2 regions of the Shewanella sp. NKUCC01_JLK genome follow, and region 1 is predicted to be linked to the other one. Evidence: riboswitches for the same ligand, from Rfam matches in the RefSeq annotation. Region 1 holds a riboswitch; the other holds the start of a gene.
What was found. A riboswitch is a leader RNA that binds a small molecule or an ion and turns the genes downstream of it on or off. The one in region 1 is predicted to bind lysine.

Region 1 (16,134 bases):
ACGATCGCCGAATGGCCCAACTTAGTCACAGATAAAAAATGGTGTGGTGCATTGGCAGCACCTATCGCATCAATAGCAACTTTAATCGTGCCATCAGTACCATTTTTAAAACCGACCGGACAAGAAAGACCCGAGGCTAACTCTCTGTGTACTTGAGATTCTGTCGTACGGGCACCAATGGCTCCCCAGCACATTAAATCAGCCATATATTGTGGGGTGATCATGTCAAGAAACTCACCCGCGGTTGGCATACCGCTGTCGTTCAAATCCACTAATAATTTACGGGCGGTGCGTAAACCATCATTGAGTTTAAAGCTGTTATCCATGTAAGGATCGTTAATCAGCCCTTTCCAACCCACTGTGGTTCTTGGTTTTTCAAAATACACTCGCATCACAATTTCGAGTTGATCTTTATAACGTTCACGCAGTGAGACCAAACGCTGTCCATATTCCAACGCAGCTTTGGGATCGTGGATAGAACAAGGCCCAATCACCACTAATAGACGATCATCAGACTTAGCCAGAATATTATGGATACTATTACGCGCATTAAACACAGTCGCAGAGGCTTTTTCGGAAGCAGGAAATCGTTCAAGAATCGCGATAGGTGGAAGTAACTCTTTTACTTCTTTAATGCGAACATCATCATTTTGGTAATACATAATTTTACTGCTCCAACGCTGGTGTTTTAGGCTATTTCTATCGCTGCGATAAGGGATCTCAACTGCAATACTGAGTTCAATTTATCGAGTCTCAGGCGCCAATGCAACCAAGTTGTCTCCATTTCAAAAAATCAAATATAACTTATTGTTTTAATATATTTAAAAAAAATCAAAATTCAAATATGCCAGCTAACTCACAGCCTTGATGAACAAAATCGAATATGGCGGATAAAAAGGAATAAACATATTTACTGCAAGTGTATTTAGGTGCCCTATGTAAGCAAGCAAAGATGTTTACCCGTAATAAGCTTAATTGATGGCCAGCGCTCTATAGAAAAGAGCGGGCAAATGCTAATGCTGTAACATGACTTGTAACTTGCTCTGATAGCGTTGACGCTCTGACTCATCTCGACTCAAAGCCAAGGCTTTATCCATATTCAGTTTGGCACGCTTTTCGTCCCCCAGCGCCCAGTAGGTTTTAGATAAACCGAAGAAGAACTCATGACGATAATCCGCTTTTGCCAACGCCCTTTGATACCAAGCCAAGGCCTCGTTGTATTGATGCTCATCATAGGCTTGCTGCCCCATGTCATAGTAATAATAGGGATTACGTATTCGCGCTAATTCAAGCACTTTATTAATTTCGGCCCATTCATCAAGCCGCCCCTGCTCCCCTAAAATCAAGGCTAAGTTATAAAGCGTTGTCAGATTTTTCGCATCAAACTTGAGTGCATAGCGATAAACCTGTTCGGCCCGCTTTTCATCACCTTTATGCCGGTAAATAATGGCGAGCGTGTTGAGTGAAGGAACAAACTGGCCGACTTTTAAACCCACTTTAATCAAGGCATAGGCCCTGTCTAAATCACCGTTCACCAAAGACTCTGCCGCCATGTTGTTGTAAAACATGCTGATTAAGGTCTGCCGATCCACTTGGGTTTTACCGTATCCCCGTAGAGCTCGCTCTGGCATAAAGTCCACTAAAACTGCGGTAGATGACACATAAACTGAATGTGCGTTTTCAGGTGGAAGTAAGCGTAAATTCACATGCCCATTGATTAAATAGAAATCACCTTGCTTATCCCATACCGGTTCTATCGCAATATCTTGATACTCAGCACTCACATTCAATATGTCCGCTAACGCAGAAGTCATGACCACTAAAGACATGCAATTACCCGCCCTTTGGGCATAGGTTTCACGGGCAATTTGGGTCAGATTATCTTGATATCGAAAATCAATGTTAGCGCTATTGGTTTGACTCGCATTGATATAACTAGCTAACCATTCATTAGCTAACATGTTGTTATTGTGTGACAAAGTGTATATCCCATAGCGACGTTTTACGTCTGTCACGACCTCGGGTGGCAGATAAAAGATATCAGCAACAGAAGGAATATCGGCCACAGGGGTAAACAGTGAATCGGCAAGTAACGACTCAAGATCCGACGGATTAGGCTCAATGGTCGTCGAGCTACAAGCAAACAATTGACTGAATACAACGCTCAAGATCGTACTCAAGTATACGGCTCGGAATAGTTTCGACATACGCCCTCCCACACCATTAGCTCCTATTTGAGCTTATTACAAATGGCGAAAAAGACGACATAAAATGGTTACAAAAAATGATAATCGCGATCGATTGAAAATAATCGCAAATAATTTAATGAATTAACTATTGTGAAGGTCGGTCAACTTCTATGTATAACTCACGCTGCTGATAATGATACGGCCGATAGTTATGCTCTCCACAGGTAAAATGTCGATAGGGTTTCATGACCGTAACGCAACCTGAGGGTAAAGCCTGCAGAATTTGGATTTGCTGCTGGCGACGAAGCGACTCCTGCCATTCAAAATCCTTGAGCACTTGATCACGCACGGCAAAGGCATCGACAGGCTCACTTGAGCGATTAACGATCACTTCTCCTGCAAAGGCAGAAACCGATATCCAGCCAGAAATGACGATAAGACTTAATCGCGAAAATTGACCTATTGTTTTTATATTCAAGCTCATAGAACACTCCTTAATTTATACAAGAAAACAGAATTGCTCAGTAATTAAGCTTATGACCCTGTGCTTAAACTTCAATCACAGTGATTACCCATAAAAAAGCAGAGCCTAGGCTCTGCTTCACTATCCCTCGATCCAAGCTAAGCATCAAGGTGAATCACGTGTTAATGTGCAAGTTTAATCAGCCCGCATTTTTGACCGTAACAAACTCAGGATAGGCATCAATACCGCAGTCAGAAGCATCCATACCGTTGTATTCTTCTTCCTCAGTCACACGGATCCCCATGGTTATCTTAATCACATACCAAACTGCAAATGATGAGCAGAATACCCAAGTGAAAATGATCGCTGCGCCCGTCAACTGTCCGGTAATAGTTGCATTGGCATTGGATAATGGCACACACATTAAGCCAAGGAAACCAGCCACACCGTGTACTGAAATCGCACCGACGGGATCGTCGATCTTAATGCGATCTAAGCCCACTATCGAGAACACCACCACGCCGCCCGCCACTAAACCAATCACACCCGCCATTAACAATGAAGGCGAAAGAGGATCTGCCGTAATCGCCACTAATCCAGCCAAAATACCGTTAAGGATCATGGTCAAATCCGCTTTACCCCAAATCATCTTACACACGATAAGAGCAGAGATAGCACCAAAAGCCGCTGCAGTATTGGTATTCACAAACACTTTCGCCACTGAGCTTGCATTCGCCGCATCCGACACCATTAATTGCGATCCGCCGTTAAAGCCAAACCAGCCCATCCACAGAATAAACATACCTAAGGTTGCCATTGGCAAGTTAGAGCCTGGAATAGGATTCACTTGGCCATTAGGCCCGTATTTACCCTTACGCGCACCGAGCAATATCACGCCAGCAATCGCCGCGGTCGCCCCCGTCATATGCACAATACCGCTACCAGCAAAGTCTACAAAGCCCAGTTTAGCGATAAAACCTTGGCCCCAAGTCCAATAACCTTCTACTGGATAGATAACCGCTGTCATCACCACAGAGAAGAACAAGAAAGCCCACAACTTCATCCGTTCCGCCACAGCACCAGAGACAATTGACATCGCCGTTGCCACAAATACAACTTGGAAGAAGAAGTCAGATTCTAATGCATGGCTCGCATCTGCTGATTGCGAACCAATTAAGGTGCCAATTGACGGTAACCAGCCACCTTCAGTGTTATCCACATACATGATGTTATAGCCAACCAACAGATACATCACACAGGCAATCGCGTACAGCACAACGTTCTTAGTTAAAATTTCAGTGGTATTTTTAGAGCGAACTAAACCCGCCTCTAACATGGCGAATCCCGCCGCCATCCACATGACTAAAGCGCCAGAAATCAAAAAGTAAAAGGTATCGAGTGCAAAGCGTAGTTCAGTGACTGTGCCGCCTAATTTCGTTAATTCTTCCATTGTCAGCCCCTTATAGCGCTTCAGTATCAAGTTCACCCGTACGGATACGGATAGCATGTTCTAAATCAACGACGAAGATCTTACCGTCACCAATTTTCCCCGTATGGGCCGCAGTGGTAATGGCCTCAATCAACATGTCGAGATTTTCAGCCTTAGTGGCAATTTCTAGTTTTACTTTTGGCAAAAAATCCACCTGATACTCGGCGCCGCGATACAACTCTGTATGCCCTTTCTGACGGCCAAAACCTTTCACTTCGGTCACCGTCATGCCCTCAATACCAATTCCGGCGATAGCTTCACGGACATCATCCAACTTAAACGGCTTGATGATAGCGCTGACTAGTTTCATCCTGACCTCCAAAAACACGCGATTGTTATTAACTTGTATCAAAGGTAATTCAATCATTAGGCCAACAATTTAATCTATTGATTATTATTGGTTTAAATTTTTTAACACTATTTTTCAAGGTTAAAAATGCACCATAATCGAGCACTAACTGGTGCGATGCACTCTTTTAGTGAGCAGTTTAAGTGCGACAGCTATTCGACCTTAGGCCTATTGGTAACAAGGTTAAATTAGGGTCTACTGGGGGAAGCGTAAATCGAGATGAAATCTGAGCATCACAACACAAGCTCTTAGACAAAAGCGAAGATCATCACTAAGACAATCATCAAGCGCAGAAGGAAGGCCCGATGTTAAAACCAGAAGAATGTGTTCTCGTTATCGTCGATGTGCAAGGAAAACTTGCACAAATCATGGATAACAGTGACAAGCTGCATCAACAACTACAGACCTTAATCCAAGGCGCACAATTATTTGAAATTCCAATACTGTGGTTAGAACAGCTACCCGATAAACTCGGAGCAACTAGCCCTGAGCTGCAAACCTTACTTGCGAAAACCAGCTCCCCCATTGCCAAGCAGCATTTTAGCGGCTGGCACTGTGACGCGTTTGCAAAGGCATTAACTAAGACGAATCGCAAACACGTCATACTGGCGGGTATTGAAAACCATGTGTGTGTTTACCAAACCTGTTGTGACCTTATCGAACAGCAATATTCGGTGCATTTAGTCGCCGATTGCGTATCGTCACGCAGTGCTGAGAATAAACAACTCGGGATCCAAATGATGACGGCCAGAGGCGCCCTATTAACTAACGTGGAATCGCTATTATTTGAATTACAACATCAAGCCCAAGGCGAGCGGTTTAGGGCGTTATTAAAACTAATCAAATAACGATTTAGCCCGTGGTATTTGCCAGCATGACCAGCGCCTGACATTACTCGATATTTTTTTCCATAAAAAAGCCCCCGCTGAGTCAGCGAGGGCTTTTGTTTGCATGAGGGGTTAGCTCATATCGAAAACTCAACCGCGATTGATTAAAACCTACTTATAAGTGGCTTCGCGTTTTTTCGCTTCTTCATCCCACTTAGGTAATATGTCTTTCTTAAATGCTTCTTTCTCAGCATTCATCTTTTTCATGTCCATACCTAAGGCTGCTTGTGCTTTAGCTTTAGTAGAGATATCAGGAATCGCAACAGGATCTGTGATGCCTTTTTTACCGAGTAATTGCGCTAACTTCACACGAGCATCAGCAGCTTTACTTACCGAAGTTCCCAGAATACGCAATGCTTCATCCGGTGCGTGAGCTGCAACACCATGGGAAGCAATCGCTAAATCCCAACGCCATTGTGAATGGCGGATATCTGTTAGTATGGGTTTCATTTCTTCTTCAGTTGCGCCAGCTTTCCACGCAGCCTCTGCTTCAAAGTGTGCTTTGACTAATTGCTCTTCCGCTTTCAACTTCATTTCTTTGACTTTGGCTTTACGCTCATTAGTCACGCCAACCAAAAACTCTTTAGTCTGGCTATGGCAAGTTGCACAGGTTTCTTCAAAACGGTCGAATGGATTGCCCACTTTATGATCGGTAAACTTCTTACCTTCAGCACTGGTCACTTTTGGCATGTGACAGTCAACGCAACTCACATTATTCATGCCGTGAATACCCATTTTCCACGTTTCATACTCTGGATGCTGGGCTTTTAACATTGGTGTCTTAGAAAGGGCGTGTGTCCAATCAGAAAATTGGATTGAGTCATAGTAGACTTCCATTTTTTCAACTGTTGTACCCATATCCCAAGGGAATTTAACAAAATTCTTTTTGTCGTCAGTTTTCTCAAAATAATACTCAACGTGGCACTGAGCACATACCATTGATTCTTTATCTTGTTTAGACGCTTTGCTGAAAGGTGTACCTATAGCTTCAAAAGCACGGTCTGCATAAGGGCGTGAAATACGTAACTTTGGAGAGCTTTTTTCATGGCAATCACCACAACCAATGGTATTTGTCACTTCAGGGCCACCCTTTGACCACTTACCTTTGAAGTAACCATCTTCGCCTTGCTCTTCAATCAAGCGAGGTACATCAGGGCTCTTACAGCTCCAACATGCCATAGGCAATGGACCATCTTCCGCATTTTTCGGCGCACCAGTACGTAGGGTATTACGCACGTCGGTCACGGCATACATATGGCCGCGAGGAGCGTTGTAATCTTTTGCGAATGCATAGCCAGCCCACAGGATCACCATATTAGGATCCTGCCCAATCGCATCGACAAGTTCTTCACTCTTTGCGGTATCATGCCAGCTATTATATTGATTCTTAAATTTATCTTTATAAACTTCGTTGCGAGGCTCTGTTTTATCACTCGCCATTGCGCCCGCTGCCATGAAGCTGGCGGCAACCAGTGCACTCAGTGCAAAGGACTTACCTGTCATCTTCTTCATCATCTCATCTCCGTGTTGCATTATTGTTGTAAATCACGACATCTCCATGGTCAAACTTAGTGATTTAACCCTGCTAAAAATATACCTCTTAGGGGGTATCTAGGTTGAAGTTTGCGCTAGATCAAAATGTAAAGGTGTTGTTGTTCACATTTCTATACTTTTGTTAATGTATTACATTATTTTCTAATGTAAAAACCACTGCAAAGTGCCATAACAGCGGCCATCAAAATGAACAGCGGATTAATGAAACGAGGTAGTCTCACCTCAAAAATCTTAGGATTAATGTTAGTACTTATTCTGCTCTCTAGTAGTTTATCGACTTTTGCTATCATCAATTTGTCCTACAGCTTAGGCGACGCCAAGGCGATTAATGCCTCAGGGTCGCTGAGGATGCAAAGCTATCGGTTAATGTTTTACGCCAACTCAGGCAGTGATGCTGCGCAGGATAAAATCACCGAATTCGAAAATACGCTCTATTCCGACACATTAAAGCCCTCGGAAAGTTGGTTTAGTCCGCCAGAAATTGCCGCTCAATATCAGCTTGTCATCGATAAATGGCTGGTGATGAAACACTACATAGAACAAGAAAACTCCCGCGATTATGTCGCCTCACTGAAGGACTTTGTTGATACCATTGATTTACTGGTGCTTGAGATGGAGCACTACGCCGCCTTTAAACTCAGGCTCCTTGCCGCCAGCCAAATATTAGGCTTAGGCGTCATGCTCATTATCGCTTTTGTGGCCGTGCGTTTTACAAAGAAGAAAGTGGTGATCCCGCTGCAAAAACTGATGGAATCGGCCAACACGATTTCTAAGGGTAATTTTGAAATAGAAATGCCCGAGACCGAATATATTGAACTTACAGCGCTGACCCATGCCCTACAAAAAACGGCGAAGGAACTCGCGACGCTTTATGGCAACTTAGAATCGCAGGTAGCAGAAAAAACCTTAGCGCTGACAAGGGCCAACAACGAGCTGGCATTCTTATATGATAACCTACTGACATTAAACGCAAATAAACTCGATTACAAGGCTCTCAAGGCGGCGCTGAATCAGTTAAAAGGCTATGAATCACTCGACTACCTAAGACTCATCATTCAATACCCAGAGCAAGAGTTAGAAGTGATTGAGGCCGATGGCGGTTGGCCAGATATGACTCAAGAGAGCACCCGTTTCCCACTGCAATTTGAGCAGGCTAATTTAGGCTATTTAGAGTTAATTGCCGACCAAACACCCAATATCGCCTTGTTTAACAATTTCGCAATTATGTTGACGCGCTCAATCGTGATCCACAATGCCACAGAGCAAAGACAGCAACTGGCGCTAATGGAGGAACGTGGCGTGATTGCCCGAGAGCTGCACGACTCTTTGGGTCAAGTGCTATCTTTCCTAAAAATCCAAATTAGCTTATTACGCAAAAACTTAGATTGCAGTTGCCGCAGCCCGATCGTTGAGGCGCAGTTAACCGAAATCAACGAAGGTGTAAGCACTGCCTACGTGCAACTCAGGGAGTTACTATCCACCTTTAGGCTCACAATTAAAGAGCCCGATCTAAAAAGTGCTTTAGAGGCTATGCTTGAGCAACTCAGGACAAAGACGAATATAAAGATAACCTTAGACTATAAACTTGCGCCACAATGGCTAGAGGCAAAGCAGCACATCCACATACTGCAGATCACGCGAGAAGCGACGTTAAACGCCATCAAACACGCCGAGGCCAGCCTCATTAACATCCATTGCTATAAGGATGACGAGGGTATGGTCAATATTGATGTTTGTGATAACGGCATAGGTATTGGACATTTAAAAGAACGAGATCAACATTTTGGCATAGGTATAATGCATGAACGAGCCAGTAAGCTTTCAGGTAAAGTCGTGTTCAGCGACAATGATTTAAAGAGATTTAAACCTGCTATGGCAACCACAACTGAGCAAGGATGCAATGCACAAGACGACGCACTCAAACCTAACAGCCCATTAAACCTTGTGCAGCACAGCAAGGAGTCAAGTGGCACTAGAGTGACGCTTATTTTCCCATCTCAACAGGAGCCTTCAAATGGGTAAACCTTATTCCGTACTAGTGGTCGATGACCATCCCCTCTTGCGCAAAGGCATCTGCCAGCTCATCGCTTCAGATCCTGACTTCAGCCTATTTGGCGAAGCCGGTAGTGGTTTAGACGCATTAACCGCAGTGGTCACCGATGAACCCGACATCATATTGCTCGATCTGAATATGAAAGGCATGACAGGCCTAGATACCCTCAACGCCATGCGCCAAGAAGGTGTTACCTCACGCATAGTAATTCTCACCGTTTCCGATGCAAAACAGGATGTTATCCGTTTACTTCGCGCTGGAGCCGACGGCTATTTGCTTAAAGATACTGAGCCAGATTTGCTTCTCGAAAAACTCAAGAATGCCATGCTTGGCCACAGGGTGATCAGCGATGAAGTCGAGGAATACCTTTACGAACTTAAAGATGCGACCGATGAACAAGAATGGATTTCGAGCCTAACCCCAAGGGAGCTGCAAATTCTACAGCAACTGGCGGAAGGCTTAAGTAATCGCATGATTTCAGAGCATTTACACATTAGTGAAGGCACAGTTAAAGTGCACGTAAAAAACCTACTGCGTAAAGCCAATGCTAAATCGAGAACCGAAATGGCGGTGCGCTATCTGAATCATTAAAGATACGAAAATGAGCTTGGTATAGCGCAAACAATAAAGGCAATCCCATGATTGCCTTTATGTTTTTATCAAATAGAGATTAAATAAATGATTACAAACCTTTCTCAATAAATTGCTGCCAACTCAATAGCGCCTGCTCAAAATCCTCTAGGCCACAATAAGCTTCTGACTCAGCATCATAGAGTGACATAGCCTCTTCCAATTCATATTCTTGTTCAAAGCCTAAAGTATTGGCAAAGACTCGCGCCTGTTCACGCTCTAACTCTAAGGTAAAATCATTACCAACAAGACGCCATGAACCTCGTTTATCGGCTTGAATTTCTTTTATCACACCCAACACTTGCTGAATTTTAGCTAACTCAGTCCCTAATTCTTCCGTAAACCATTGCCCAAGCACTTCATGATCCATGCTAAAGCTAGCCAAAAAAGTGCCAGTTAAACTGTTACGCCGAAATTCGTATTCCATTTTATTGTCTCTTTGATCTAAGCCTACTAATGCTAATTTTAACCTATCCTTGGCTAAGTTGCTTGCATCCCTCAGCACATCAAATTTATGTCAATTAACGTTTACCTCATGTCGTTAAGCATAAGTACTGACTTCATTTTCATGACAAAATCAGTTAGTTTGTTTGGATGATTTTGAAAGTTAAATGGAATGCGATATGCACGAAGGGTTTATCTACAGTTTAGTGCTCAGCGGCGCCCAAGCGGGTTCTACCTTGAGCCTAGAACAGATCGAAAAATGGGATCCTCAGGATGGCCTACTCTGGTTACACCTTCGCTATCGTAATAAAAAGGCACGCCACTGGATACTCAATAGCGGTCTGCCTAAGGTCGAAAGTGATGCCCTACTCGCCCAAGACACTCGTCCCCGCGCTGTGATTACAGGTGAAGGCATATTACTCGCATTACGCGGCGTTAACCTCAACCCCAATTCTGCTCCCGAAGACATGGTGGCAGTGCGTATCTATGCCGATAAACAGCGGATCATTTCCACCTGCGATCGCGAGTTACAGTCGGTCAAAGATGTCGCCGAGCTAATCCTTGAGGGCAATGGGCCTACAACTACGGGGGACTTTATCGTCGCAATCTGCGAGCGACTGACCAATCGTAAAGTCGAGTTTATTGATAAATTGGAAGAACAGCTCTCTGATTTAGAAGAACTAGTCGTCTCAGGCAATGTGAAAGACTTACGTACCGATATCGCCGAACTGCGCCGTCAAACTGTGGCCATTCGCCGCTATTTAGCCCCACAGCGCGAAGCATTCTCGAAAATGATTTCTGAGCAATTTAGCCTATTTAAAGATACTGAGCGACTCAAGCTAAGGGAAACAAACGATAAACTTATCCGCACCATTGAAGATCTCGATGCCCTGCGCGATAGGGCCAATGTGACTCAAGAAGAATTACTCAGTCAGCAGTCGGAGCAACTCAACAAACGCTTATACTTCTTATCCTTAGTGTCAGCAATCTTCTTACCGCTAGGCTTTTTAACAGGCTTACTTGGGGTCAATATTGGCGGGATACCGGGCGCGGACAACACTTGGGCCTTCGCCACCTTCTGCGGCATATTAATCTCACTCGTCGCCCTGCAAATGGCGCTTTTTTATCGATTTAAGTGGTTATAGCCACCTTAAAACAACAAAGCCAATCGATTAGGATTGGCGTTGTTTTCTCTCAGTCCCTTAAGCTAATTGTTATGGGCTAATGCTTACGAGCTAATTTTTATGATTTAGGCTGGAATGTCGGCAACTCAAACACATTGGTCATCACTTTATAAAGCTCAGTTCCTTGGTGCACTGACGCCGAAGCAAAGTGCAAAATCGGCACGCAGTCCTGTGGTAAACTGACCGTCTTTAGCTCATCCGCCGTACCGTATAAATCCATTCGCAGCAAATTCACTAAGGGCTGCCCCGCAGCTAATGGCTCACCCACAGGTGCAAGGTATTCCACTAAACCAGAACTTGGCGCGTGATATTTTTTATAGTCTTTTAGATAACAACCAAAGCGCTGCATTTTAGCGGGTGCAACGGTTTCAGCGATCACGCCTCGGTGGCTTAAATATGCCAAAATCCCTTGTGCATCAACCAGTGCATCCTCAAGACAGACGCGCTCTTGGCTCGCCAATTCCAAGGTTAACGCTGACACTGCAACCCCTAAATCGCGCCCTTGAGATTTTGCAAAATCACTCAATTGCCACCAAGGACAAAACGCAGCCTCATCCATGGCGCCACCAAAGGCATTGGGGATAATGAGCGTATAAGGGATCGACAAAAACTGCGCAGCAGCTAAGTCATATTCAGGACAATACAAGTGCTTACAAGACTTAGGACCTGTGTGCAGATCGAGCACTATATCCGCGCCATGGGCCATAATCTGCAGGTTAACCGCAAGTCTATGACCCGTGGTGATACCCCATTCATGACGCAATTTTTGCTGACAGGCTTCTACCAAAGTACTGCGATAGGCTTGGAGCAGCTCGCTATCACTCAGCTTGGCATGTTCGCCATACCAAGTCGGCAAATCAATAGCATGATTCAAATACTCACGATTCCAATTCGCGCCCGTAATAGGATCAAATCGGCCAAGGGTAAACTCACCACTTTTTTGGTTGATCCCGAGTGGATTGGCCAATGGCACTAAGGTGATTTCGCCGCGGATGTCACAGTGTTCAAGCTGCTTCATCAACTGATAAATCACCGCATTCCCTTGTACTTCAGCACCGTGGACATTGGCCTGAATATACACTTTGGGGCCAGTCGCCTTCTCGTCACTCAGTTTGAAATGGTAGATAGGCAAAGTGAGTGCTTGCCCTGCGGCAAGCTCCCCGATTTGCAGAGACGATGTTGTCGGCAACATACTAAACGCCTTCGAACAGATTTTGATGCAGCGATTTAACCACTTGCGCCGCTTCCGATTCTGCCACTAACACGCACAGATTATGTGGGCTGGCACCTTGGCAAATCATCCGCACATTGTGTGGCTCTAACACTTCAAACACACGACGACAAATACCCGGCGTCGTCGCGATGCGGTTACCGATAATCGCCACTAAGGCCAATCCATCTTCAACTCGCACACGACAATGCTGTGATAATTCTTGCAGCAATGCCTCACTCAACAGACCTTGACCACTTGAATCTGAACCGGTTTTATCGAGGGTTAGAGACACATTCACTTCTGATGTGGTAATCAAATCCACACTGATCTTATGTCGCGCTAATGTCGCAAAGGTTTCCGCTAAAAAGCCCTGCGCATGCAGCATTTGCAAGCTGTGCAGATTTAACAGAGTTTGATCGCGGCGCAAAGCCACAGCGCGAAATACGGGCGCATCTTCCACTTGGTGACGGATCCAAGTCCCGCCTTTTTCAGGCTCTTTACTTGAACCTACAAACACTTGAATTTGCTGACGAACGGCAGGAAGAATAGTCGCTGGATGCAATACCTTGGCACCAAAGGTCGCCATCTCGGCAGCCTCATTGAAACTGATCTCTGCAATCGGAAAGGCATTGGGCGCCAAACGAGGATCCGTTGTATAAATCCCCGCAACATCAGTCCAAATTTCGACCGCTGAGGCGCGTAGCGCTTCGGCTAACAACGCAGCAGAATAATCACTACCGCCGCGACCTAACGTGGTCGTTTGTCCCGCTTCATCGGCACCGATAAAGCCTTGCGTGACAATCACTTGTTCCGCTAACAGTGGCTGTAGATAATCACGAGCTAAAGTCGCAATCTGCTCGACCTGAGGTTCGGCGCGGCCAAAGTGGCTGTCAGTACGTAATACTCGGCGCACATCGAAGGCACTTGAGTTAACACCTTTCTCACGGATCACAGCCGAAAACAACGCCGAAGAACATTGCTCACCGAGGGACAACAACTCATCCATAGTCGTTTTGCTGCGTTGTGATGCGAGCGCTTCACTCAATACCGACATGCGACTCAATAATTTATCTAATGCGGCGGCCACATCGTTAGGACGACCGAGCTTATCTAAAATCGCATATTGAATTTGGGCAATTTGTTTTAATCGCTGTAATCGGCCATCGTCGTTGATCGATTCTTGGGTCAATTCCACTAACAGATTCGTCACGCCGCTCGAAGCGCTGACCACAACTAAACGACAATGAGGATTAGCTAACACTATGTCGGCACAGCGATTCATAGCGTTATAGTCGGCGACTGAGGTGCCACCAAATTTTGCAACAACGAGGGACATTAGCGCACCTCCGTGAAACACGTAGGGCAACAAATAAATGCAGATTGAATAAGATATTGATTAACTAACATGATCACACTCCGAACTGACTTCGTTCGAAGAGCCTGGTGCTCAATGATAACGCACCCCAAAAGAAGGGAAACAGCAATCGTCACCAGAAGCTCTCCACCAATTACAGGTGACAATCGTCAGGATTCAGCCTGAGCGACCGACATAAACATGCAGCAACCATATCTATGCCTCGGCGTTAATCTCCCTCATCAGTCATCGCTGGAGTTTGTGCTCCTCTGACCGACTACCTAGTTAACGCTCCTCTTCTGTTCCTTTCCTAGGAAAGGGACGAAAAAAGTAGCAATAAACCCCTAATGAAGTCAATGCTAATTTCATAACAAATGAACAATTTAAATAAAATCTTTTGAAAACAACTAAGTGTTCAAATCGGGTAGCTCGTATACCAGCTGCACATAATCTCTAAATTTGCCTAAACACACTTCATCATGTCCATCCAAGGTGCAAGGCACTAAGCTCACATCCCCTTGTTCGACAACATAAATCGCATATTGATTAAATTTCTTACCCAATTGCAATGCCATCGTTCTATCGATAAACACGGCCCAACTTTTTTCCATGTGGGATAAATCCGGTGCAGCGCCCACTAAAGCACGATAAGGGCTACCGAGTAATTCAATTTCACGGAGAAGTTGGCGATCGAGTAAACGGTTTTGGCTAGGAGAGAGAAGTTTTGAAGCGGGATTATGAGCGGTAATAACAGCAAAGGAAAAATCACAGGATAATGCTTGAGTCAGCAAAAACAACGGCGCTTGGTAACATTGCCACAAATTTTGAGTCGTATTGTCCATTGGTAGTCTAGTCGAAAAATGAACCCAAGCTAGTGTAGCAGAGTGATTGTAAAATCCAAAGAGGCGTGAACTGGCTCACAGGAATAAGAAATACATTAGTTATACTAATCAATAGCTAAAGTAAATATCATGGTAAAAACCCCTGCTCACCTAAAATTTGTTAACATTTCATTTGTTAACAAATGACTAAAACGAGTACAATGTACGTACTGGTGAGTTGAAACAGATTGAGCAAGATGCTTATCGTTCAATACAGTTTGTTACATATATCGCTTAAAGTAACGTGAACTGACCGGGCATCTGTTTAAAATCTGTTCTACATTTGATTTGTCTTTTAAACATTTAAAAAAAACAATAGTTAAGGAACTTATTCTAACTATTGCTTATCGAAGTTGGTACTGATTACGTTTTCTCGTATTACACTTAAACGTGCACTTAATCTACATCCAGATATAGATGTCACCGTAAAGATTTTCCTTTTGAGCACAAAGCAGTTCAAGGAAGTATCAACGCTTTTATGAATATAAGAGCCCGAAGTAAGTTGCTCTTATTGGTTAGTATAAACTGATTAAAATTTAGGTAAATAATATGCAAAATCCGCACATTCTGATCGTTGAAGATGAAGCCGTTACCCGTAACACGCTGAGAAGTATTTTCGAGGCAGAAGGGTATGTGGTAACTGAGGCCAATGATGGCGCAGAAATGCATAAGGCTATGCAGGAAAACAAAATTAACTTGGTCGTTATGGACATTAACTTGCCAGGTAAGAATGGTCTATTGTTGGCACGTGAACTACGTGAAATCAACAACATCGGTCTTATCTTCCTGACAGGTCGTGACAACGAAGTCGACAAAATTCTTGGACTTGAAATTGGCGCGGACGATTATATTACCAAGCCGTTCAACCCACGTGAATTAACGATTCGTGCTCGTAACCTTCTGACTCGTGTCAACAGCGCTGGCGCTGAAGTCGAAGAAAAGAGCTCAGTAGAATACTACCGCTTCAATGATTGGAGCTTAGAGATCAACAGCCGTTCATTAGTGAGCCCACAGGGTGAATCTTACAAACTGCCACGTAGCGAGTTCCGCGCTATGCTGCACTTTGTTGAAAACCCAGGCAAAATTTTGACTCGTGCCGATCTACTGATGAAAATGACTGGCCGTGAACTTAAGCCGCACGATCGTACTGTAGACGTGACTATCCGTCGTATCCGTAAGCATTTCGAAAGCTTGCCAGATACGCCAGAAATCATCGCAACTATTCACGGTGAAGGCTATCGTTTTTGCGGTAACTTAGAAGGCTAATCGCCCGCTAAGCAACCCGCATTAGAAACTGGATTGGTTTGATAAAAATCAATTCACAAAAAACCAGATCCTAGGATCTGGTTTTTTTATGCCTGCTATTTGGCGTTTTTCAACTGCCTATCGAGGAAATCTGCCAGTGAGCGATATAAGTGATTACGCACTTTCTCGCCACGCATCG
Region 2 (16,134 bases), on a different contig from region 1:
AAAAATCACTTTGGGCGATAACACCTTGAATCAAGTCACTGACACGCATTTATCCCAGCAGCATATTACTCAGCACACGCAGGTCGCGCCTTCACGTTTAGCCGCCGCAGGGCTAAGTGCCTCCATCATGTTGCTTAAGCGAACACTCAAGCCGTTTGAACATGTGCAGCGCCATAGCCATTCTTGGGGACAGGTCATTTATGCCAGTCAAGGTGTGCTGAGTGTGATCACGCCTGCTGGGCGTTACATTGTGCCGCCTGAGCAAGCGGTGTGGGTGCCTCCCTTTGTCGATCATGAGGTTATCGCGCTAGGTCAGGTGCAATTGAGTAGTCTGTATTTGGATGAAACCCGGATAGGCGGGTTTCCACCCGACAGTACTTGTTTGAGTGTGAAGCCTGTTTTGCAGTTATTACTGCAAGAGGCTAATACCTTAGTGAAGAGTGAGGCTGGGCTAATTGATCCCGATTTTAAGGATCGCGTCATGCGGCTCTTGATGGTGATCCGTGACTTTATGGTACTCGCCCCTAAGGTCGCCTTGGATTTACCTTATCCTAGGGATAAAAAATTACTGCGCATTACCGAGGCTTTGCTTGCCGATCCAAGTGAGCAACGTACTTTGGTTGATTGGCAGCGGGAGGTCGGTGCCTCTGCCCGCACGTTAGCGAGATTATTTAAACAGCAAACAGGGCTGAGTTATAGCCAATGGTTGCAAAGGCTTAGATTGCAGGTGGCGATTCAAATGCTCAGCCGAGGTGAATCTGTGCTCACTACAGCGTTATCCTTAGGTTATGCCTCGGGTTCAGCCTTTGGTTATATGTTTAGGCAGTTGATGGGTGTCGCTCCGAGTCAGTACCTGTTAGCGCAAAATACCTTGCCCAAAATACAGCGGTAAACAGCCGCATATAAAAAGTCATGTTGCGAGCCAATGTGAACGATGAAGGTCAATAAAAAGTCCAATAAAAAACGCACTTAAGCTGGGCTCAAGTGCGTTTCGTTTTTAATCTTCAGCTTGTCTACATTTCGCGTTGAGACTTAGCTTTTGACTGCGTTTTTCAGGAAGTCGAGCAGTTGATCGAATGGAATATCTTGTTTTTCACCTGTGCGGCGGTTTTTGTATTCAAATACGCCAGCATCGATATTGCGATCGCCAATCACCACAGTGTGTGGGATACCAATCAGTTCCATATCGGCGAACATCACGCCTGGACGCTCTTTACGATCATCCAATAACACTTCGATACCCGCTTCGTTTAAGTCTTTGTATAACTGCTCGGCGATATCGGTTACGCGGTGCGACTTGTGCATGTTCATAGGCAGAATGCCTACGCTAAATGGCGCAATCGCTTCTGGCCAAATGATGCCACGGTCATCGAAGTTTTGTTCGATGGCTGCTGCCACAATACGGCTCACGCCGACACCGTAACAACCCATCAGTAGCACCTGTGACTTGCCATTTTCGTCAAGTACAGTCGCGTTCATCGATTTAGAATAGTTAGTGCCCAGTTGGAAAATATGGCCAACTTCGATACCGCGTGCCATAGCATAAGTGCCTGAACCATCAGGTGTTGGCTCGCCTTCGACTACGTTACGGATGTCGGCAACTTGCGCTGTCGGCAGATCGCGTTCCCAGTTGATACCAAAATAGTGTTGGTCATCAACGTTAGCACCGGCGGCAAAATCGCTCATTACGCTAACGCTGTGATCGATAACGATAGGGATTTTAAGACCGATAGGGCCAAGTGAACCTGGACCTGCGCCGATGGCGTCACGGATCAGCGCTTCTGGCGCCATTTCCAATGGTGATGCGACTAAATCTAACTTGTCGGCTTTGACTTCGTTGAGTTCATGGTCACCACGAACAATCAGTGCCACTAAAGGCGTCGCTTCTGTCGCGCCCATTACGATCAAGGTTTTGACTGTTTTAGTGATATCCAAACCAAACTGCTCAACTAATTCTGCAATGGTCTTCGCATTTGGGGTATCGACTAAACGCAATGCTTCAGTGGCTGCGCCGCGGGGTTCAGTTGGCATAGGTGATTCGGCTTTCTCAATGTTAGCGGCATAATCGCTGCCCGTTGAGTAAGCAATTAAATCTTCACCGCTTTGTGCTAGAACATGGAACTCGTGTGACATGCTGCCACCGATTGAACCCGTATCAGCTAAAACTGGGCGGAAAGCTAAGCCCATGCGCGATAGAATGTTGCTATAGGCTGTGTACATAGCCTCATAGGTTTCATTCATGGTATCGACGTCAAGGTGGAAAGAGTAGGCATCTTTCATCAAGAATTCGCGTGAGCGCATCATGCCAAAACGTGGGCGAACTTCGTCACGGAATTTGGTTTGAATTTGGTAAAGATTCAGCGGTAATTGCTTGTATGAGCTGACTTCTTTACGAATGAGATCGGTGATCACTTCTTCGTGGGTTGGCCCCAGTACGAAGTCGCGATTGTGACGATCTTTAAAGCGCAGCAGCTCGGGACCAAACTTTTCCCAACGACCCGTTTCTACCCACAAGTCCGCCGGTTGTACCATAGGCATTAGAATTTCAATTGCACCGGCTTTGTTCATTTCTTCACGAACAATGGCTTCGACTTTACGCAGTACACGTAAGCCCGTGGGGAGGTAGCTATAAAGGCCCGACGCATTACGACGGATCATACCCGCACGTAACATTAATTGATGACTAATGACTTCTGCGTTGGCAGGAGTTTCTTTCTGTGTTGATAGCAGGTACTTGCTGACGCGCATTACCGATGTCCAAATTTGAGTTGAATGGTCGCCATTTTATCACCTGCTTTGGTGATGTCACCTAGGGATTTAGGTTAAATTCAACTAGCTGGGAGATAAATAGCATTTTTTGATGCTGGATAACGGATAACGGATAACGGATAACGGATAACGGATAACGGATAACGGATAACGCAAGGAAGAGCGCTGCGCTGTTAGAGCGTGACTTCGTCACTGCTAGTATCAAGATAATCCTTACTGCTTACTTATCCCGTCTATCACCAATCACTTTGGCGGGGTTGCCTGCCACTATCGCCCAGTCGGGCACATCTTTCGTTACTATGCTGCCCATACCCACCACAGCGTGATCACCAATGGTCACACCATCGACTATGCCTGCCTGAGCGCCAATCCACACATCTTTGCCAATAACAATGCCTTTGGAGTTGGCAGCTTGTTGATATATGGGGGTATCTGGTGCCATGCCATGGTTAAAGGCGTAAAGGGTGACATTATTGGCGATGCGGGTTTGATTGCCTATCTGAATCCCGACCCTGCCGCCATCGAAGGAGCAACCATGATTAATCGCCACTTCGTCCCCTAGCGTGATAGGCCCATGCAAAAAACACTCGGCGGCGATCATGCAGCGATTACCTATGCGGATATCACGATTGGGTTCGGCAAATAACTGAGCTTCGGGGGCGATAAAACAGTGCTCGCCGATAGTTACCGTTTCGAGGGCACAAAGTTTTGCTTGAATATCGTCTTGCCAAGGTTTGGCCCAGATTAAATGTTTCTCTTTTAAAGAAAAATACAGCCACGGCATCCAAGAGAGCCGCTTTTTATGCTGGCTTTGATAATCAGGTTTTGATGTAGGCGTTGGCGCAGACATTTAGCCACATTTCCCCGGTTTGAGTTCTAGTACCAAGATGTATTCTTGGTCATTGTCATCGACTGCCATGTGCCAGAATACATCTAAATCATAGAGGGCGACTTGATATAACTTAGGATCGTCCTTGGCTTTTTTGTAGGCGGGGCGCGGATCTTGCCCCAGCACACCGCGGATAAGCAGAGCTAAATCTGTGTAGGTTTCCTGCAGGGCGTAACGCTCAATCTGTGTCTTGGCATGGTCAGAATACACCACTGAAATCAGTTTAGGCGCGTCTTGGGCAATGCCGCCTACAGCATCGGTAATCGAATCTGAGAAAGGAATGTATGGCTTAATATCAATTATCGGTGTGCCATCGAGCAGATCCATACCGGAAATTTCGAGGCACACTTTGCCCTTGCGCTGCACTACGCCGTGCAGTTTCACTACAGACTGACCTATACCATTGGGGCGAAAAGTGGAGCGAGTGGCGAACACGCCGAGTTTTTCATTGCCGCCTAAACGCGGCGGGCGCACTGTGGTTTTCCAACCTTGGGCAAGATTCTCATGGAAGCAAAATAGCAACCAGAGATGGGAATACTGCTCTATGCCACGCACCGCATCGATATGATTTACATGGGGCTCGAGTTCGACATAACCACGCGCTTCAACAAGTCCGGGTTGTCTTGGAATGCCAAATTTTTGTTTATAGGGCGTGCGGCATGTTGCCACTGCGATAATTTGGTTGGTAAATGTCATGCAAAAAATTACCTAAAGGGTAAGTATAACAACCGCCTAAGCTCATTATTCTAAGCTAATCATTAAGGCCCATCTTTGTGTGCTAATAATGCAGCGTTGGTCATGAAGCGTTAGCCATTAAGCGGTTGATAGGGGCAATCTTAGAACACCATAGGATCACGCCGCGAGCAGTATGCTTAATATGCGTGAGGCTTACTCTGTTGTAGCCGTTTTTACTGCTTGACCAACGCATAGTGCGCGGCTGATACAACCTTGGGCAGCTTCTTCAAATATGACACATTGCTTGATGATAATGCCGTTAGCCCCTTTATCTGCGGCATTGCGACGGGCTTCGGTTCTGGCATCGGCAAGTGATGCGGGCGCACCGTTAGCATCGGCCTGACAGGACTCACCTTCGACCAATCCTTTTAACTCATAATGACCTTTAGGCAAGGTATCACCTTCATAAAGGATGACATCGGATGCCTTGAAATAGTCATTAATTGCCTCACTGTCCAAATTACTGTTAAAACTGTAGTCGCTTGCACAGGCACTGAGCAGGAGCACTAATGCACTTGAGAGGATAATTTTCATGGTTTGACCTGAGGTTGAGGAGAAAACTGCGCAGCCTTGGTAGGCTGCGCTGATGCGATATTATTATCTGAGTAAATTCTACCGCTTAAGGTACTTTTGATAAAGCTGCTGATGGCGATTATTCAGATCTATCTGCCGCCCTTCAATCCAGATAGCCTCAATTTTATTGGTCATAGGGTCGAGAATGTCGCCCTTGGACAGCACGACACTGCCTTGGTATCCCACCGCTATCGCACCTAAATCTTCCACACCTAACAGTTTTGCGGCATCTAAGGTGATGGACTTAAGTGCTTGTTCAGGCGTTAAACCATAGGCGGCGCTGTAGCCTGCGGCGTAGGGGAGGTTACGGCTATTCCAGTCCGATGAGAACCCAAGGGCGAAGGGAATACCTGCATTGGCGAGTAAAGATGGGATCTTAAAGGGTAAATCAACTGGCTCATCTTTACGTTTAGGCAGACTCAAGGTATGAGGGTAAATGACTCCAGCCTTAACTTCCCTTAGGCTTGAGTCCAAACGCCATGCATCGTATCCGCCGACCATTACCAGTTTGAATTGGTATTTTTTCGTCAAGGCGATCACTTGCTCAATTTGGCCAACACTGTCGGCATGGGCAAACAGTGTCGCTTTGCCTTGGTATAGCGGCAACATGGCCTGCCAGCGCAGGTTGTTGGTCGCAGACTGGGGATTTTCATCCTGGTTTTTGTCTTTACTGTTGGCCTTATCACTTAAGAAATAGCGATAGCCATCTTCAAAGGCGATATTGAGCTTGTCGATCGCCAGCTGATTTTTCTCGATGGCCTTGGCTTTCTCTTTTTCATCTTCTGGCATGCGCTTGATTTGCGGCCAATAGACATGGAACTGTCCAGCACTTGGCGTCAGCGCATCTTCAATCGTCCATGCATCGAGATCCACCAGTACCGATTGTCCAGCTAACCCATCACCGCTTGGGACGATTTGTGCGTGGGTAATGCCGTTGTAACGTATGGTCGGGATGAGCTCCGAATCCGGATTGTAAGCTGTGGCTGTGCTGATCTGCGGATTGATATAACCCACCTCGGCGTTATCAACTGTTGGGCGGCTCATTTCAATTTCGACTAAGCCTAAGCTGGTGTCTAGGGCGATTAAGCCCGGATACAAGTGTTTACCGCTGGCATCGATGATTTGAGTGTCGCTGGTTTCTGCGGTTGCATTGTTGATTTGGCTGGTCAGTTGAGGCCCAACGGCCGTGATCTTGCCATTTTCAATTAAGACGTCTGTGTTACTGAGCACGCCTTGAGTGACTGTGTGCACAGTGGCGTTTTTAATCAGTACGCTGCGGCTTTGTTTAGGCGTAGGCACAATATCGCTTGCCATAGCTGGGGCCTGCGTGGTGCAAATTGCGCCGAGTAGCGCCACAAACAAAACGGTTTTAGATAAATGTTGCATTATTTGGCTCCCTCATGAGCGTGGCCCCATGCCTGATAGTGGGTGTCGCAGTGCCACTGTGGCTCGTTGAGTGGCGTGACTTTTTCACCCGCTTTAGTTTGGCCATCACTGCTGAGAATTTTTTGGATAAGTGCGGCTCGCTCGTTCACCACCGCTTGCTGGGCAACTTGGTCTTGGTCGCGGTCAAAATAGCGTTTTCCTTCAACCCATACCTGCGTCACTTTGGCGTAAATAGACAGAGGCTCTGCGTTCCAGAGTACGATATCGGCCATTTTGCCTGGGGTGAGTGAACCCACAAATTCATCGACTCTTAATTGTTTAGCCGGATTGATAGTGACCATGTTCCAAGCGTCTTCCTTCGACATATTGCAATACATCATAGACTTAGCCGCTTCTTGGTTGAGTCTGCGCTGCATTTCATAATCGTCTGAGTTAATGCTGGTGGTCACCCCCTTGTTTTGCATCAGACAAGCGTTTTGCGGAATCGCATCATACACCTCAAACTTATAGGCCCACCAATCGGCAAAGGTCGATGCGCCAGCACCATGGGCAGCCAGTTCACTCGCCACTTTGTAACCTTCGAGCACATGGGTAAAGGTTTGTACTTTAAAGTGATAAGCCTCGGCTAAGCGGATAAACATCAGGATTTCTGACTGCACATAGGAATGAATGTGCACATCACGCTGCTGATTTAATACTTCGGCCACTGCTTGCAGACGGTAACTTGGGCGCGGAGCGACGGTTTTCTTTTTATCGCTGGAGCGCAGATTATCATAGGTTTTTAAGGCCTTTTCATAGGCGATAGCAGCGTCGAAGGTTTCTTCAAATAACGCTTTTACTCCCATGCGAGTCTGGGGGAAGCGCTGAACAAATTTCTCACCCCAGTTACTCTGTTTGACGTTTTCACCTAAAGCAAATTTGATACTGGCGGGCGCGTTAACAAATTTGAGTTGTTCGGCTGGCTCGCCCCATTTCATTTTGATCAGTTGTGATTGGCCACCGATAGGGTTGGCGCTACCGTGGAGTAATTGCGCGCTGGTGACGCCGCCCGCTAAGGCGCGATAGATTGAAATATCGTCGGGATTAATAATATCGCCAATGCGTACTTCAGAGGTAACTGCGTCTGTTCCTTCGTTAGTACCGCCATTAATGGCGATATGCGAGTGTTCATCGACTATGCCAGCGGTGAGGTGTTTACCTGTTGCATCGAGGACTTGATAACCTGATGGCGTACTTAATTGTTGGCCAATTTTTTCGATGCGGCCATTGGCCATCAAGAGATCAGCATGTTCGAGAATGCCTTGCTTATCCGAGGTCCACAGGGTGGCATTTTTGATATGTAGCTTCTCAACATTAGGGGCTTCTCTCAGTCCGTAAGCGACGTTAGGGAAGGTGAGGTGACTCACTAGGCTCGTGCTGGCTTCATTCTTGGGAGCATGATTGCTTGCTTGGTCTGCATTCTTGAGCTTTGCAGTTTGAGTTAAAGCGACACCGGCAACATTTGTAGTGCGACTTTTTGCATCGACCATACGACCTTGAATGCCGTCATCGGCCATCCACAGCGTAAAGCGGCTAAGGCCGTTAATGCCTGCAGCGCTCAAATCGGCAGTAAAGCTCAATCTTCCGTTATCATCTAACTTAAGTTGAGTGAGTGAGATACTTTGTTCGCCACTGCTTAAATTGCCTTGGATGTTGGGTTTATCACTTTTACTTTCATCATGTAGCGATAAATCTAGCGTGAGGTTATTGAGGCTTAATTGGTAATCCCCCAGTAATCGTGCTTGGGGAAGTGAGCGCAGACTTTGCTCCTGACCTTGCAACCAAACACTGTAGATCTGGCCATCTTTAAAGATATTGCCTTTAGTGATAACAAAGTCAGCCATATAACCGGGCGCGAGTTTACCGGTAAAGTCGGCGGTGCCTGTCATCTCTGCGGCTTGGGTGGTGAGTGCCGCGAGAGCGTTTTCTTCACTTAAACCTTGGGCAATGGCTTGGCGTAGGCGCGGCCAGAAGGCATCGGTCTTAATCCCAAACTGCGTTAACGCAAAGGGGATACCTGCGTTAGCTACCGCCGCAGGGTTGGTTGGTGCACGTTCCCACTGTCTTAAATCCGCCAGTGATACTTCACGATCTGCGTCATCTGTGCCGACATCGGGTGCCTGCGGATAGTTTAAAGGCAAGATCAACGGATAGTTCAGCGCCTTTAACTCATTGATGCGTGAGTATTCTTGACCATTACCAAGTAGGTTGGCTGGCAGTTTATGTTCTTTGAGTAAATGGGCTGCACGTAATTGGTCATTGAGATTTTTGGTTTCAAAGATAATTTGCTTATCGGCTAAATTATCTAAACGCTCAAAGGCGATATTAAATTCGACTTGATTGTTTATTGCGCCATTGGCAGGTTTGTTTTTATTTTGGTTATACCAATTTGCATCGGCAAAGGTTTGCCTAATAAGTGCAATGCTGCCCATTAATGATGAGGGATAATCTTGTTCAGACGAACCTTTATCAAATGCCATAAAAGGTTGACTGCGGGCGCGATAAATCACTTCATTAGCCGTTTTGTCTGCTAATGAAAGGCTGACACCCGTTCCACGGAAGATACCGTCGAGTTTGCTACTTTGCACACTGGTGAAACCATTATTAATCCACTCTTTTGCGCGTTCTTTATTGGGGTAAACGTAATTAAACCATTCTTTTTCAGAATGAATTGCACCATTTTCCGCATTACCACCGATACGCTTTATATCATAGACGGGGCGAGTGAGCTTAAGTTTGGGATATTCGAATTCAATCCCATAATCGGTAAAAGGATCGATAAATCCGGGATAAATTGTATAACCACTCAAATCGATTCTAAATGCGCCAGCGGGAATGTCGTTGTGCTCAATAATGGCTTTAATTCGATTATTTTCAATTAATAAAGTGGCATCGCTTAAACGCTTTCCCGGGGCAATAATTAATTCAGCATGGGTAAATGCAGTGAGTTTACTGGATGTTGTTCCAGTATTGAGTTGGGCAAATGTTGTTTGTGATACTAAGCTAGCGATTATGCTGCAGCTTATCATTATCTTATTGTTTATCTGCATTATTTTATTCAATCGAGTGAGGGTGAACAAAGAGTAACTGAAAGCAGATGTAAATACTAAGGCTGAATTGTAACGTAATTTGAGCGGGAGTGAGGTGCGGAATTAACGGCTGTCGTTTAAGTTTGAAACGATTGATGGATATAAAAAAGCTCGCAAATAATGCGAGCTTTTATGCAAACTGGTGTTGGCAAATTAGCGCCATCACACTTGGTTGGATTAGATTAAGAAATCTTCCATAGAACGACCTTTGTTGATCTCGTTCTTAAATACGGTAGGCATACGGCCTTGGCCAGTCCATTGAACCATTTCACCGTCAACTTCAATTTGGTATTTGGCTGGACGAGGAGCGCGTTTCTTTGCAGCAGCTTTAACAGCTACGCCACCTAAGTCATCAATTGATAAACCAACGGCTTCCATTTGTTGACGGATTTCTTCAATCTTAGCATTACGAGCTGCCATGGCTTGTTCTTCTTCCTCAGCCATAGACTCGCGTTCTACTAAAATTTTATCTAATTTGTCGGCTAAATCACGTAACTCTTCAACGCTAAGTTCTTTTACTGCAGCTTTAAAACGACGGCCGTGAGTTAATATCTCTAAAAATTCGCTCATATCTATTTTCGTCCCACTCTATTTTTAATACAGGATAATGGTGAACAACACCTAAATGATAGAAACTAATATAGCTCGAATCAAATAAAATTATGCGTTTTAAGGAAATTAAATATTATTTATTTTTTGAACTTTTCTTATTCCCTCAAATAAGTGTCCAAAAAAGTGGCCGTTGCAGCGGATTAAAAAATACAAACAGGCGTTTGACTTTGGTTGACGTTAACGTTAACAGGACGTAAAGTTGCTCTATCCTGCATTGGTATTAACCAATGTTTTGTCCATGTACATGAAAGTGTAGGAAGGAAACCCTATGAAAGTATTGGTGCCCGTTAAGCGCGTTGTTGATGCCAATGTGAAGGTCAGGGTCAAAGCTGACAATACAAGTGTTGACACTGCAAACCTAAAAATGGCGTTGAACCCTTTTTGTGAAATCGCAGTAGAAGAAGCGGTTCGTTTAAAAGAAGCGGGTAGCGCTACTGAAGTGGTTGTTGTCAGTATTGGTAATAAAGCCGTGCAAGAACAACTGCGTACCGCGCTTGCATTAGGCGCAGATCGTGCAATTCATATCGATACTGAAGAAGAGCTCGTGCCAGTGTCTATCGCCAAATTGCTCAAAGCGGTACAAGACAAAGAACAAGCAGAGCTGGTGATTTTTGGTAAGCAATCCATCGATGGTGATAATAACCAAACTGGCCAAATGTTTGCCGCGTTAATGGATATGCCACAGGCGACCTTTGCTTCAGAAATCAAATTAGAAGCGAATACATTACAAGTCACCCGTGAAATTGACGGCGGCATGCAAACTCTCAAGCTGCCTTTACCTGCTGTCGTGACCGCTGATCTACGTTTGAACGAACCCCGTTACGCTTCACTACCTAACATAATGAAAGCCAAGCGTAAGCCATTAGAAGTATTTACTGTGGCAGACTTAGGCGTGACGTTAAAGAGTCACCAAACGATTGTGAAGGTCACTCCGCCAGCTGAACGTAAAGCGGGCATCATGGTAGCGTCGGTAGCTGAGCTAGTTGAAAAGTTAAAAAATGAAGCGAAGGTGATCTAATGGCCATTTTAGTATTAGCTGAACATGATAATGCTGCACTGAAACTCGATACGGCAAAAATTGTTACCGCCGCCCGTGCCATAGGCGATGAAGTACATGTCTTAGTTGCGGGTCACCAATGTGGCGCGGTTGTCCAAGCGGCGCAGGCACTACAAGGTGTTAGCCAAGTACTCGTTGCTGATGCCAGCGTGTATGAAGCGCATTTAGCGGAAAATTTTGCCAAATTGCTGGTGGACTTAGCGCCAAACTATGGTCACATTCTGGCCTCGGCTTCAAGTTTAGGTAAGGATACGCTTCCGCGCGTTGCAGCATTATTAGATGTCGCGCAAATCTCAGAAGTTATTACCGTCGTCAATGCCGATACCTTTGTGCGCCCTGTGTATGCGGGTAACGCCTTAGCGACAGTGCAAAGCCATGATGCCATTAAAGTGATAACAGTGCGCGCCAGTGCGTTTGACGCTGCGCCAGAAGGTAACAGTGCGGCTGTGACGACACTTGATAAAGTGTTTGAAGCGAGAACTCAGTTTGTTTCTCAATCGCTGACAGTTTCTGCCCGTCCAGAGTTAGGCAATGCTGGCATTATCGTATCTGGCGGCCGAGGCATGGGCAGTGGTGAAAACTTCGGTATGTTAGAGCAACTTGCTGACAAGCTCGGTGCAGCCGTTGGCGCATCACGCGCTGCAGTTGACGCAGGTTTTGTGCCTAACGATTTACAAGTGGGTCAAACCGGTAAAATCGTTGCGCCAAACTTGTATATTGCCGTCGGTATTTCTGGCGCGATTCAACATTTAGCCGGCATGAAAGACGCTAAAGTCATCGTTGCAATCAACAAAGATCCTGAAGCGCCGATTTTTCAAGTTGCCGATTATGGACTCGTTGCAGATCTGTTTGAGGCGGTTCCTGAGCTGATTACAAGTCTCAGTTGATTTTATCTGTGATCTAGGTCACATTAAGTGGCTTTGCGGTAGCATCTGCTAAGCCGCTTATGTTTTTATGTGCCTCACGCCCGTGCAAGGGCGTTCTTAGAAGTAGAGGCGCGCCAAATATTAGTAGTGATCAGTAGGGTGATTCCGTTGATCGATTGCGAAAGGATTTGGTGCCGAAGTGGTTCGATTTATCACGATCAACTGCTGGGGTTGTACCTAATAGGTGCAGCACTGCCATAGTATTTTCCGATATGGATATTGGGAATAGTTACTATGGAGCGCTACTGATAGGACAGGTGACCTTGGGTATCTATTGCCTTTTCCCACCAGTTCAGTCGCCCTCCATTCGTATTTAACGAAGATAATAATCAATGACTGTTATGAATTATGCCGATTCGGCACTTTCCTTGTTGCCGCCTGCGGTGGCTATCGTGTTGGCGATCTTGACTCGCCGTGTACTGCTTTCTTTGGGGTTAGGTATTTTAATTGGTGCTTTATTGCTCAATCAATTTTCACCTTTAGCAACGGGTGAGTTTGTATTTAATGGCGTTAAAGGGCTTTTTTGGACTGATAAAGGTCTAAATTCGTGGAACTTATATATTCTCGGTTTCTTAATTGTACTGGGAATGATCACAGCGTTAATTACCGTAAGTGGCAGCGCGCGGGCTTTTGCCGATTGGGCTCGTTTACATATACGTAATAAACGTGACGCTAAACTATTGACCATGTTTTTAGGTTGCGTAGTTTTTATTGATGATTATTTCAATAGTTTAGTTGTTGGTTCGGTCGCTCGACCTGTTACTGATCGTTATTATGTTTCCCGCGCTAAGTTAGCTTATTTATTAGATTCTACTGCGGCGCCTGTGTGCGTTATTTCTCCAGTTTCGAGCTGGGGTGCTTATATTATCGCACTCATTGGCGGGATATTAACTGCCCATGGTTTTGCTGATACGGGTCATTTGAGTATTTTTATTCAAATGATTCCAATGAACTTTTACGCAATCTTCTCCTTGTTATTATTACTTTTTGTTGTCTTTATGGGATTAGATGTTGGGCCAATGCGTGAGCATGAGCTCAATGCCCAACGTGGTAATTTATACGATGAGTCTAAAGGATTACCGCCTGGGGCGAACGCGGATTTACCTGAAGCCGAAACCGGTAAGATTTTAGGTCTATTTCTGCCGATTACCGTGTTGGTATTTGCAACCCTCTATTTTATGATTAACAGTGGCGCTCAAGTACTCGCGGCGGAAGGGATTGAATTTAATATTATTTCTGCTTTTGAGAAAACCGATGTCAGTTCATCACTTTTCTTTGGTGCATTAATTGGTCTAGCGGTTTCGCTGATATTGAATTTAGTGCAAGGCGTTGAGAAATTGATGATAGTCAAAGGTATAGTGCAGGGCGCTCGCTCTATGCTGCCGGCGATTTACATCCTGTTATTTGCTTGGACAATCGCAGGGGTGATTGGTCAACTCGAAACCGGTAAGTTTATGGCGAGTTTAGCAACAGGAAATATTCCGTTCGCGTTTTTACCCGCCTTAATGTTTGTGCTAGCAGGTATTACTGCGTTCTCAACCGGTACTAGCTGGGGTACGTTCGGGATCATGTTGCCGATTGCTGCTGATATGGCTATGGGAAGTCACACAGGCATGATGTTGCCTATGCTTGCCTCTGTGCTGGCGGGGGCTGTATTTGGCGATCACTGTTCACCAATTTCCGACACGACTATCTTGTCGTCTACGGGCGCCAGTTGCCACCACATTGACCATGTGGTGACTCAGCTACCTTATGCACTCATTGCGGCGTTTATTAGCTTAGTGGGTTATGTGGCACTTGGATTTACCGAGTCTGTTGTCGCGGGTTTAGTGGCTTGTAGTGTGGCATTTGTGATTAGTATTATCGTACTTAAAATCAAATCTAAAGGCGCAATTAGCTAGACGTTAATTGAAACCTTTCACTGCAAACGTTCACGTCAAATAAGTCAAAATAAATCAGCCAGCATTATGCTGGCTGATTTTTTTGGTTAAGGCTGAGTTTGTCTTTATCTTTAGCCTATCGCATTAAGGCTACCAACTCTTAGCTTAGCGTGCTTGATCTAGACCGCGGCGTTTAAGTAAGCCTTCCGTGGTTGGTTCTTGTCCGCGGAAGTTTTTGTAGGCGTCCATTGGCGCTATGCTATTACCCACTTCACGGATCGTTTTGCGGTACTTCATGCCGATTTCACGATTGAGCCCACCTTGGGTTTGTACATACGCAAACGCATCCGCCGCTAAAATCTCACTCCACATATAAGCGTAATAACTTGCCGAGTAACCGCCGGGGAAGGCGTGGGCAAAATAGGTCGACTTATAACGCGGAGGTACGGCACTGATGTTTAAGCCGTGCTTTTTCAGGGCATTGGCTTCAAAGGTTGGTACATCTTGCAGCGGCGTCTCTGGGCTTAATGAATGCCATTCCATGTCTACTAATGCGGCGGCCATGTATTCCAGAGTGTCAAAGCCTTGGTTGAAGCTGCCAGATTTCAGCAGTTTTTGCAGCAGTTCATCGGGAATGGGTTTGCCCGTTTCGTGGTGTTTCGCGTAGTTCGCTAACACTTTTGGATGGGCGGCCCAATCTTCTTCAAACGTCGATGGAAATTCGACAAAGTCGCGTGAAACCGAGGTACCCGCCAGACTTGGATAAGTCACTTTAGAGAACATGCCGTGGGTGCCGTGACCCATTTCATGGAACATAGTGGTGACTTCGTTATAGCTGACGAATGTAGGTTGACCTTCGGGCGCTTTCTTTATGTTCATCACGTTGACGACCACAGGTTTAGTGCCTTCGAGGAAGGATTGACCGACGAACGAACTCATCCAAGCGCCACCACGTTTACCTTCACGGGCAAAATAGTCGGCGTAGAAAATGGCCATGCTTGATCCATCGGCATTAAACATTTCGTAGGCTTTTACATCGGGATGGTAAACCGGTAAATCTGGGCGTGGTTTTAAGGTGACGCTATAGAGTTCTTTGAGTGTGTAGAATACGCCGTCTTCGAGCACGCGGTTAAATTCGAAGTATGGGCGAATGCTATTGGCATCGAGAGCGTATTTTTCTTGGCGGACTTTTTCTGCGTAAAACTCCCAGTCCCACGGTGCCAGTTCAAATTTCCCACCGGTTTTAGTGATCATCGCTTGAATGTCGGCCGCTTCTTTCTCTGTGTTAGCAACTACCGCAGGCACCATTGAACCAAACATGCTGTAAACCGCTTCGGGTGTTTTGGCCATTTGCGGTGCTAATCGATAACTTGCCCAGTTTTCATAGCCTAATAGTGTTGCGCGCTCGGCTCTGAGTTTCGCTAAACGAGATACGAGTGACGCAGTTTCGTTTTCACCAGTTAAGCCACGGTTCGCTGAGGCTTCCCAAATACGCTGGCGTAGCTCACGGTTTTCCAGTGATGCCAACACAGGTTGGCGAGTGGTGTTGGTTATGTTAATCAGATACTTGCCATCGTGACCGGCCGCTTTGGCATCGTTCGCGGCTGAAGCTATTTCACCGTCGGTTAATCCAGCAAGTTCACTTTTTGAATCCACCACAACGGCGATTTCTTTGGTTAAGCGTAATAAACGCTGAGAGAACTCATTCGTTAGTGTTGATTGTTCTTCATTTAACGCGCGGATTTTAACTTTTTGTTCATCGGTAAGTTTAGCGCCAGCCATGATAAAGCGTTGGTGATATACCTCAACCAAACGTACGGCTTCTGGGGTTAACCCTAAGTTAGTGCGGTCGTTATAGATGGCTTCGATACGGGAAAATAGCGCTGGGTTTAAGTTGATATTATCTGAGTGGGCCGCCATTTTTGGCGCCATTTCCCCTTGGATTTTACGCAGTTCTGGATTGCTGTTTGACCCTGCTAAATTATAAAACACGCTTGATGCACGGTTGAGTAGGGCACCGCTTTTCTCCATAGCCACAATCGTATTATCGAAGGTTGCTGCTGCCGGATTATTGGCTATTGCGATAATTTCTTGGTACTGCTCTGCCATGCCTTGCTCTAGGGCTGGCGCGAAGTGCTCATTCTTGATGAGGCTAAAATCAGGGGCTTGATATTGCAGG

Region 2: another riboswitch for lysine. It lies ahead of KO537_RS05330 (Na+/H+ antiporter NhaC family protein); the one in region 1 lies ahead of lysC (lysine-sensitive aspartokinase 3).

Annotation. Positions count from the first base shown of each region.
Region 1 is NZ_JAHKRD010000002.1:286,075-302,208, forward strand. Features, by position in the region: gene aroG (3-deoxy-7-phosphoheptulonate synthase AroG) at 1-662, opposite strand, end outside; gene KO537_RS03555 (hypothetical protein) at 1,014-2,207, opposite strand; gene KO537_RS03560 (hypothetical protein) at 2,335-2,673, opposite strand; gene KO537_RS03565 (ammonium transporter) at 2,852-4,102, opposite strand; gene KO537_RS03570 (P-II family nitrogen regulator) at 4,113-4,451, opposite strand; gene KO537_RS03575 (hydrolase) at 4,796-5,338, shown strand; gene nrfA (ammonia-forming nitrite reductase cytochrome c552 subunit) at 5,489-6,892, opposite strand; gene narQ (nitrate/nitrite two-component system sensor histidine kinase NarQ) at 7,118-8,953, shown strand; gene KO537_RS03590 (response regulator) at 8,946-9,575, shown strand; gene KO537_RS03595 (YacL family protein) at 9,667-10,041, opposite strand; gene KO537_RS03600 (zinc transporter ZntB) at 10,238-11,203, shown strand; gene KO537_RS03605 (succinylglutamate desuccinylase/aspartoacylase family protein) at 11,301-12,434, opposite strand; gene lysC (lysine-sensitive aspartokinase 3) at 12,436-13,791, opposite strand; lysine riboswitch at 13,942-14,116, opposite strand; gene KO537_RS03615 (DUF3293 domain-containing protein) at 14,217-14,651, opposite strand; gene arcA (two-component system response regulator ArcA) at 15,240-15,956, shown strand; gene KO537_RS03625 (S9 family peptidase) at 16,052-16,134, opposite strand, start outside.
Region 2 is NZ_JAHKRD010000003.1:280,948-297,081, forward strand. Features, by position in the region: gene KO537_RS05275 (helix-turn-helix transcriptional regulator) at 11-892, shown strand; gene KO537_RS05280 (proline--tRNA ligase) at 1,033-2,748, opposite strand; gene KO537_RS05285 (hypothetical protein) at 2,810-2,974, opposite strand; gene KO537_RS05290 (acyltransferase) at 2,990-3,619, opposite strand; gene tsaA (tRNA (N6-threonylcarbamoyladenosine(37)-N6)-methyltransferase TrmO) at 3,620-4,354, opposite strand; gene rcsF (Rcs stress response system protein RcsF) at 4,547-4,927, opposite strand; gene KO537_RS05305 (amidohydrolase family protein) at 5,006-6,352, opposite strand; gene KO537_RS05310 (amidohydrolase family protein) at 6,352-9,441, opposite strand; gene KO537_RS05315 (H-NS family nucleoid-associated regulatory protein) at 9,658-10,050, opposite strand; gene KO537_RS05320 (electron transfer flavoprotein subunit beta/FixA family protein) at 10,361-11,110, shown strand; gene KO537_RS05325 (FAD-binding protein) at 11,110-12,036, shown strand; lysine riboswitch at 12,132-12,328, shown strand; gene KO537_RS05330 (Na+/H+ antiporter NhaC family protein) at 12,408-13,976, shown strand; gene KO537_RS05335 (M3 family metallopeptidase) at 14,121-16,134, opposite strand, start outside.